DNA from 2 places in the Ruegeria sp. BC1 genome. Region 2 is predicted to be linked to the other one. Evidence: riboswitches for the same ligand, from Rfam matches in the RefSeq annotation. Region 2 holds a riboswitch; the other holds the start of a gene.
What was found. A riboswitch is a leader RNA that binds a small molecule or an ion and turns the genes downstream of it on or off. The one in region 2 is predicted to bind thiamine pyrophosphate.

Region 1 (4,422 bases), on a different contig from region 2:
AAAGCCTCTTCACTTGTTCATTTTTTGATTTCACGTTTGGTGCTTCTAGACGAAGCACCAGCCCCCATCGACCAGCAGGGTTTGGCCCGTAATAAAAGCGGCATCGTCTGATGCAAGGAACGCCATTGGACCAACGAGATCTTCCGGTGTCTCTGTTCGTTTTATCGATTGTTGTTCAGCAATGGCGTCAAACCATTCCGCATTCGGACCAGATTCTGTCGTTTCTGTCTTAACGAGCCCTGGTGCAATACAATTTACAGTGATACCGAATTGCCCAATTTCTTTTGCCAGCCCACGTGAAAAACCGATAAGCCCAGCCTTAGTAGCGGAATAGTGACTGTACATCTCAATTCCTGAGTGGAAAGTCGTCGAAGAAATCGAAATAATCCGACCCCAACCTTTTTCCTTCATCTTTGGGTAAACGGCTTTGGACAGGTGAAACATGGAATCCAGGTTCACTGTCATCAGTTTTCGCCAATCCGCAAAGGTAATATCATCGAACTTCTGCGGGGGGTAGATCCCTGCATTATGAACCAGAATGTCGCAACCACCGAATTCGTGTTCTATGGATGCGTTCATTGATGCGATATCTTCACCAGAACTCATATCGCATTCGATTGCCATCGCCCTGACACCACAATCTTGCGCAACCCGGATAGAGACGTCCGCATTGGCGATATCCGCCACAACAATGTTTGCCCCTTCCTCCGCAAGACGTTTCACGAATGCCCTGCCGATGCCATTGGCTCCCCCTGTCACAAGCGCAGTCTTGCCCTTTATTCCATTCATTATTTCTTCCTCTTAACACATCCAAAACGGGATGCTTTCACACAGCAGGTCATTGGCGAATGCTCATGCGTATTCATTTTAACTAAGTGTTTTCACGTCCTCTGCAGGGCTCGCCGACCAAAATTAATTAGGTTTTTTAGCTATGTAATATTAGTATGTCAAATACTTAATTCTTGAAAGATTATTACCCTATGGTCAGGGTTCATGACCAGTAGATGGATGTGTCGCAAACTTTTGGGATGGCCAGAGTCAGCGTCTTACTGGGCACACTTATCCTGCGATCTCGGCAAATAGCCGAAAGCCAGACGTTGTATTGTTGGTGAATTGCTGCTTTCGGAACACGTTGGCGACCTCGATACCGTCCAAAGTAGCCGATACGGATCTAAACGATTTGAACCCGCACATGTGTCGTCCGCGGCGCTTGATAAACCGATGATCCTGTTCGATCAGGTTATTCAAATACTTGGACCTGACCGTTTGGATTTTGGCTGGGCAGCCAAACCGACTAAGGATTTTGTTCACCTCTCGAATGCCCGCCGCGTTGGCGTCACTTTTGTCGATAACGATCTTGCTCGGGACACCATTTGACCACAGAGCTGTGCCAAAGAACCTTGCGGCTGCTCGACGGTTCCTCCGCTCGGACAGCATGAAATCAAGGGTATTTCCTGCGTTGTTGACGGCCCGATAGAGGTATATCCATTTGCCGTGAACTCCAACGTATGTCTCGTCCATGCGCCAGGATCTCTGCGTTGGGCGCTTCTTCAATTGCGCTCGCGCAGCAATCATCGGTGAATACTTCACAACCCACATGTTGAGAGTTGCGTGGTCCACCTGCACGCCGCGTTCGGCCATGATTTCTTCCAAGTCACGATACGACACTGTGTCCCGCAGGTAGAAGTGCACAGCGTACAAAACTGCATCCTTGGGAAAATGAAAGCCTTTCAAGGAAATCTTGCTGAAACCTGTTGGAGAACAATGCGCTGAAAACAGACGCCCGAACCTGCGGGCTCGTCAATCCAGACAAAAAGACTGCAACGCAACCCTGGCTTGCCACTCTGCGCTGTCAGAGACTTTTTGACCAAACTGGTTTCCTGAGATTTATTAAAGTAGTAGAGATCGGTTCTTTGGCACTTGTTTCTTTTGCGGTGCTTAGGCTAGTTTCCGTGCACGCAGGGGAGTCCCACCGAGGGGACTGAGAGGCTGACAGGGCATTGCCCGGTGACGCGACCCTTTGAACCTGACCCAGTTGATACTGGCGTAGGAAGCTAGGGCACGCAGGCCATAGATCCTGGCAGGCGTTCTCCGAAAAGAGGGCTTTCCGCCTTCTCGTTTCCCCAAGCCAAAACTCATCTGGTGTCTTTTTGAGTTGAACCGCTTGAGGAGCACCAAAATGAACGTCCCCAACCCCAAAATCACCACGGGTGAGCTGCCTGCATCCCGCAAAATCTATGTGTCCGGCATGATGCACCCTGACATCCGCGTGCCGATGCGTGAGATTTCGGTTCATCCTACCGCAGGTGAACCGCCGCTGCCGGTCTATGACAGTTCCGGCCCCTATACCGACCCCAATGTTCTGACCGATATCAAACAGGGGCTCGCCCCGCTGCGCCGAACATGGATCGAGGCGCGCAGTGATGTCGAGGAGTATGAAGGGCGCGAGATCAAGCCCGAGGACAACGGCTTTGTCGAAGGTGACCGGCTGACGCCTGAGTTTCCCGTGCGGCCTCGCCCTCTGCGCGCCAAAGACGGTCAGGCCGTCACCCAACTGGCCTATGCCCGCGCCGGGATCATCACGCCCGAAATGGAATTCATCGCCATCCGCGAAAATCAATTGCGCGAGGCTGTGGCAGAACAGCGGGAAGGCAAGGATTGGGGCGCCAACATCCCCGATTACGTGACCCCGGAATTCGTGCGGGATGAAGTCGCTGCAGGACGCGCCATCATCCCCGCCAATATCAACCATCCAGAAATCGAGCCAATGATCATCGGGCGCAATTTTCTGGTTAAGATTAACGCCAATATGGGCACTTCTGCCGTGACCTCTTCGATGGAAGAGGAAGTGGACAAGATGGTCTGGGCAATCCGCTGGGGCGCGGACACGGTGATGGACCTGTCCACCGGGCGCAACATCCACAACACTCGCGAGTGGATCATCCGCAACAGCCCGGTGCCGATTGGCACGGTGCCGCTCTATCAAGCGTTGGAGAAGGTCAACGGCATCGCCGAGGATCTGACATGGGAGGTGTTCCGCGACACGCTGATCGAACAGGCCGAGCAAGGCGTGGACTACTTCACCATTCACGCGGGCGTGCGACTGCACATGGTGCCGATGACAGTGAACCGCGTGACCGGCATCGTCTCGCGCGGCGGGTCGATCATGGCCAAGTGGTGCCTGCATCATCACAAGGAAAGCTTCCTCTATGAGCATTTTGAGGAAATCTGCGACATCTGCCGGGCCTATGACGTGTCCTTTAGCCTCGGCGACGGCCTACGCCCCGGCTCGATTGCTGACGCCAATGACGAAGCACAATTTGCCGAATTGGAAACGCTGGGCGAACTGACCAAGATCGCTTGGGCCAAGGATTGCCAAGTAATGATCGAAGGGCCGGGCCACGTGGCCATGCACAAGATCAAAGAGAACATGGACAAGCAGTTGGAGTGCTGTCACGAGGCGCCCTTCTACACGCTTGGCCCCCTAACCACAGATATCGCACCGGGCTACGACCACATCACCAGCGGTATCGGTGCCGCGATGATCGGATGGTTTGGTTGCGCGATGCTCTGCTACGTCACGCCCAAGGAACATCTTGGGCTGCCAGACCGGGACGACGTGAAAACGGGCGTCATCACCTATAAGATCGCGGCCCATGCCGCCGATCTGGCCAAGGGTCTGCCGGGCGCGCAACGTCGCGATGACGCCCTTTCCCGCGCTCGGTTCGAATTCCGCTGGGAAGATCAGTTCAATTTGTCGCTCGACCCTGATACGGCGCGCGAATTCCACGATCAGACCTTGCCGAAACAGGCGCACAAAGTGGCGCATTTCTGTTCTATGTGCGGGCCGAAATTCTGCTCAATGCGGATCAGCCACGACATTCGAACCGAGGCACAGAAAGAAGGGATGGACGCGATGGCCGCCAAGTTCCGCGAAGGGGGGAAACTGTACGTTCCTTTCGAGGAGTAAGCAAAATCTTCCTAGAGGTGGGGCTTGTCTACCGAGCCTCGCCTATGCATCAATACCGTTGAGCTCTTCAAACGCTCTCATCGAACCGGCAAGGTGGCGCATTCAAAGCGGATAGGGCACCGGTTTAACTCCTGTCACAACTTGTTTCGTTAATATTTACGGTTGTTTCGCAAACTTTCAGAGTGACCAAAGCCAACGTCTAACTGGGCACACTTATCCTGCGATCTCTGCAAACATTCGAAATCCAGAAACTGTCGCGGTTGGGAATTGGCGAGTATTGTGCAACCCACCTATTCAATGTGGCGTGATCAACGGAAACACCCCGTTCAGCTATGATCTCAAAGAAATCACGATAGGATACCGTGTCGCGCAGACAAAAGTACACAGCGTACAAAACCACTTCCTTGGGGAAATGGCAGCCTTACAAAGAGACCTTTCTGAAACCTGCTCGC
Region 2 (4,422 bases):
ACATTGTCGATGCCGAGTTCGAAGATCTGGACGACGACAAGCGTAACTAACGGGTAACCGGGCCAATTCGGGCCGGTCCGGTTGCCGGGCCGGCCCGAATACGTTGAGGCAGAAGGAAACACGGATGTCAAAACGCGACTACTATGATGTGCTCGGCGTGTCCAAGGGCGCATCAGCGGATGAGATCAAAAAAGGTTTTCGCAAGAAGGCCAAGGAATTGCATCCCGATCGCAACAAGGACAACCCGGATGCCGAGGCGCAGTTCAAAGAAGCGAACGAAGCCTATGACGTATTGCGCGATGCCGACAAAAAAGCGGCTTATGACCGCTTCGGCCATGCTGCCTTTGAAAACGGCATGGGCGGCGGTGGTCGTCCCGGTGGCGGTTTTGGGCAGGGCGATTTTTCCAGCGCGTTCTCAGACGTATTTGACGACCTGTTCGGCGATTTCATGGGCGGTCAGCGGGGCGGCGGCGGTGGTGGCCGACGAGCCGCGCGCGGGTCGGACCTGCGATATAACTTGCGGGTAACGTTGGAAGAGGCGTTCTCGGGTCTGCAAAAAACTATCAACGTGCCCGCCGCAGTGGCGTGTTCGGCCTGTGACGGTTCGGGCGCCGAAGGCGGCGTTGAACCCACGACTTGTCCAACTTGTTCCGGTATGGGCAAGGTCCGGGCTCAGCAGGGCTTTTTCACGGTCGAACGTACCTGCCCGACCTGTTCCGGTCTGGGTCAGATCATCAAGAACCCCTGTAAGTCCTGTGGTGGTGCCGGTCGCGTGGAAAAAGAACGTGCTCTGTCTGTGAATATACCGGCCGGGGTCGAAACTGGAACCCGTATCCGTCTGGCCGGTGAGGGTGAGGCCGGGATGCGCGGCGGTCCTCCGGGCGATCTCTATATCTTTGTCGAAGTGTCGGATCACAAACTATTCGAACGCGACAGCGTCAATCTGTACTGCCGCGTGCCGGTCAGTATGGGCAAGGCTGCTTTGGGTGGATCAATTGAAGTGCCGACCATTGACGGTGGTCGCGGTCGCGTGCAAATTCCGGCCGGTAGCCAATCGGGTCGTCAGATGCGACTGCGCGGCAAAGGCATGCCTGCCCTACGGGGTGGCGGTGTTGGCGACATGTTCATCGAACTGGCCGTAGAAACACCAGTCAATCTGACCAGTCGTCAGAAAGAACTGCTGCGCGAATTTGATGATTTGGGTGAAGATAATCACCCGGAATCAAACAGCTTTTTCTCCTCGGTCAAATCCTTTTGGGATGGGATGAAAGGCTAATAGCCGATCTGGCTGAAAAATAAGACAGCATTCGGGGGCGCTGCCCCCGTATTACTTGTTGCCAGATGAAGCAAAGATTCCTGTATTCGCCTGGCCCCAAAAATCCCGGAGCGCGAGGCAGATCCTCGCATATTCTGGCCTTAAGGCATAATTCGAGGTGGCCTTAAGTTCGAAAAATTGTTTCTTGATAATTTGTCGATCTCCTGAGATTGTCCGCCGCAACCGTTGGGGTGCCTGATCAAGGGCTGAGAGGTGCGAATGCGCTAACCCATCGAACCTGATCCGGGCAATGCCGGCGGAGGGAACGGTCAAACAAGTACTGACGTTTTCCCAGCCCGTTGCCCCAAACCGATGGAGCAACGATTTGGCACCTATTGCTTTAACTATTGCCGGGTCCGACAGTGGCGGTGGCGCTGGTATTCAAGCCGATCTCAAAGCGATGTCTGCGCTGGGCGTTTATGGCGCCAGCGTGATAACGGCGGTAACGGCGCAGAACACGCAATCCGTGACTGCTGTTCACGGTATTCCGCATGAAGTGATTTCGGCACAGATCAACGCGGTACTGTCCGATCTTGACATTGGTGCAATCAAGATCGGCATGCTGGCCACGCCGGATATCATCCATACAGTGGCGAGAAGCATCGCCGAATTTCAGGGCCCCATTGTTTTAGACCCGGTCATGATTGCCAAATCAGGTGATCAGCTGCTGGCAGAAGAGGCTGTACAAACTTTGCGCGACGTTCTGGTGCCTCGCGCGACCGTGCTAACGCCGAATTTGCCTGAAGCTGCTTGTCTATTGGGTGGGGGGGACGCGGAAACCTCTTGTGACATGATCCGGCAGGGGCGCGACTTGTGCGCAATGGGTGCACAGTCCGTGCTGATGAAGGGGGGGCACGGAAAAGGTGATGTTTGCCTCGACCTGCTGGTGAAAGGATCCGGTGATGTTTCCGAGTACACCGCGCCTCGTCAGGATACCAAAAACACGCATGGCACGGGGTGTACATTGTCATCGTCAATCGCGGCTGGCTTGGCCAAGGGCTTGACGCTGACGGATGCGGTGGCCGAGGCCCACGGTTATCTGCAAGGCGCAATTGCGCAAGCTGACGCTCTGAATATCGGTCAGGGTCACGGTCCTGTGCATCATTTCCATCAGGTTTGGTCCGCGTGACGGTCTGGTCGGTCATAGGGGCGGGCGTAGCCGGACTTGCCGTTGCATCGGAACTGGTATCCCGCGGCGCGCATGTGCAGGTCTTCGATCCGGGAGGGTCCCCGGGGCCACATGGCTGTTCCTGGTGGGCAGGCGGCATGCTGGCCCCCTGGTGCGAGTATGAAAATGCCGAAGAACCTGTGCTGCGCCTGGGTAAGATGGCGATCAACTGGTGGGGTTCTCGTACTAAGCTGTCCCGCCGCGGCACGCTTGTGGTTGCCAACAGCCGCGATTTGCCCGACTTGCGCCGCTTCGCTCGTCGCACCGAAGGTTATGCCGAGGTCAATCGCGATGAAATCTTAGATTTAGAGCCTGATCTGCATGGGTTTGGCAAGGGCCTTCACTATTGCGATGAGGCGCATGTCGATCCGCGACAGGCACTGCAGGATCTGTATCGCCAGCTTCAGGATCAAGGGGTAGTGGTTCATCGCAAGCTCGCACCGACCCGGCTGGATAACGCGATAGATTGCCGGGGTCTGCATGCGCGCGATTACCTTCATGATCTGCGCGGCGTGAAAGGTGAAATGCTGGTGATCCGCTGCCCGGATGTGACTCTGACCCGGCCTGTGCGTCTGCTGCATCCACGGATGCCGCTGTATATCGTGCCGCGTGGGGATGGCGTATACATGCTGGGTGCGACGATGATCGAATCCGAGGACAGCAGTCGTATCACCGCGCGTTCGATGCTGGAATTGCTCAGCGCGGCTTATGCGCTGAATCCGGCGTTTGGCGAGGCAGAAGTGTTGGAGATCGGGGTCGATCTGCGTCCGGCCTTCCCCGACAACCTGCCGCGCATCCGCCGCTTGGGGCGGACGATTTATGCAAACGGCCTGTACCGCCACGGGTATTTGCTTGCACCTGCACTGGCGAAAGGCGTGGCTGATTTGGCGCTGGACAACATTCATTCGGAGATGGTCGATGAAGATCGTGCTTAACGGCGTGGTTCGCGAAGTGCGGGCAGAAACCCTTTCGGATCTGCTGAACGAATGCGGGTTCTCAGGCCGCGTTGCCACTGCGGTGAACGAGAATTTTGTGCCTTCAAGTCTGCGCATTTCCCACAAACTGAACGATGGCGACCGGGTTGAGGTGGTCGCGCCGATGCAGGGGGGCTGAGGATGAAAACGTTCTACGACACCGAATTGCCCAATCCGTTGATGCTGGGGACCGCGCAATATCCCAGCCCGGCGATACTGGAGCAGGCGTTTCGCGACAGCGGGGCCGGCGTGGCGACCGTTTCGCTTCGGCGGGAATCCGGTGCGGGCCAGACATTCTGGCAGATGATCCGCGAACTGGGCGTATTGGTTCTGCCCAACACCGCCGGTTGTCACACGGTGAAAGAGGCGGTGACCACTGCTCATATGGCGCGGGAGGTGTTCGATACCAAATGGATCAAACTGGAGCTGATCGGCCACACGGACAGCTTGCAACCGGACGTGTTCCAACTGGTCGAAGCCGCGCGCATCCTGACCGAGGACGGGTTTCAGGTCTTTCCCTATACCACCGACGATCTGATCGTGGGTGAACGCTTGTTGGAAGCTGGGTGCGAGGTGCTGATGCCCTGGGGTGCGCCGATTGGATCGGGGCGGGGGCTGAACAACGCATATGCCTTACGCGCGATGCGGGCGGAGTTCCCCGAGGTACCGCTGGTGGTCGATGCGGGCATCGGTCTGCCCAGCCATGCGGCGCAGGCGATGGAGCTGGGATATGACGCCGTTCTGCTGAACACCGCCGTCGCCCGCGCCGGGGATCCGGTAGCGATGGCGCAGGCGATGATGCGGGCCATTGAGGCCGGTCAACTGGCCCATCAGGCCGACCCGATTGAGGCCCGGGACATGGCCGAACCCTCGACACCTGTGATCGGAAAGGCGTTTCTGTCATGAACCTCGACCGGTTTTATCCGATCTTTGATCATTCGGACTGGTTGCGCCGGATGTTGCCC

Region 1: linked by a shared signal. The riboswitch ahead of thiC (phosphomethylpyrimidine synthase ThiC) and the one ahead of thiD (bifunctional hydroxymethylpyrimidine kinase/phosphomethylpyrimidine kinase) in region 2 are both predicted to bind thiamine pyrophosphate.

Annotation. Positions count from the first base shown of each region.
Region 1 is NZ_JBQFUT010000003.1:377,387-381,808, forward strand. Features, by position in the region: gene ACR0IY_RS09905 (SDR family NAD(P)-dependent oxidoreductase) at 46-789, opposite strand; gene ACR0IY_RS09910 (IS6 family transposase) at 1,060-1,740, opposite strand; TPP riboswitch at 1,951-2,070, shown strand; gene thiC (phosphomethylpyrimidine synthase ThiC) at 2,180-3,970, shown strand; partial or broken gene ACR0IY_RS09920 (IS6 family transposase) at 4,242-4,370, opposite strand.
Region 2 is NZ_JBQFUT010000004.1:297,190-301,611, reverse strand. Features, by position in the region: gene dnaK (molecular chaperone DnaK) at 1-50, shown strand, start outside; gene dnaJ (molecular chaperone DnaJ) at 125-1,276, shown strand; TPP riboswitch at 1,493-1,597, shown strand; gene thiD (bifunctional hydroxymethylpyrimidine kinase/phosphomethylpyrimidine kinase) at 1,641-2,444, shown strand; gene ACR0IY_RS11550 (FAD-dependent oxidoreductase) at 2,441-3,418, shown strand; gene thiS (sulfur carrier protein ThiS) at 3,402-3,596, shown strand; gene ACR0IY_RS11540 (thiazole synthase) at 3,599-4,363, shown strand; gene ACR0IY_RS11535 (thiamine phosphate synthase) at 4,360-4,422, shown strand, end outside.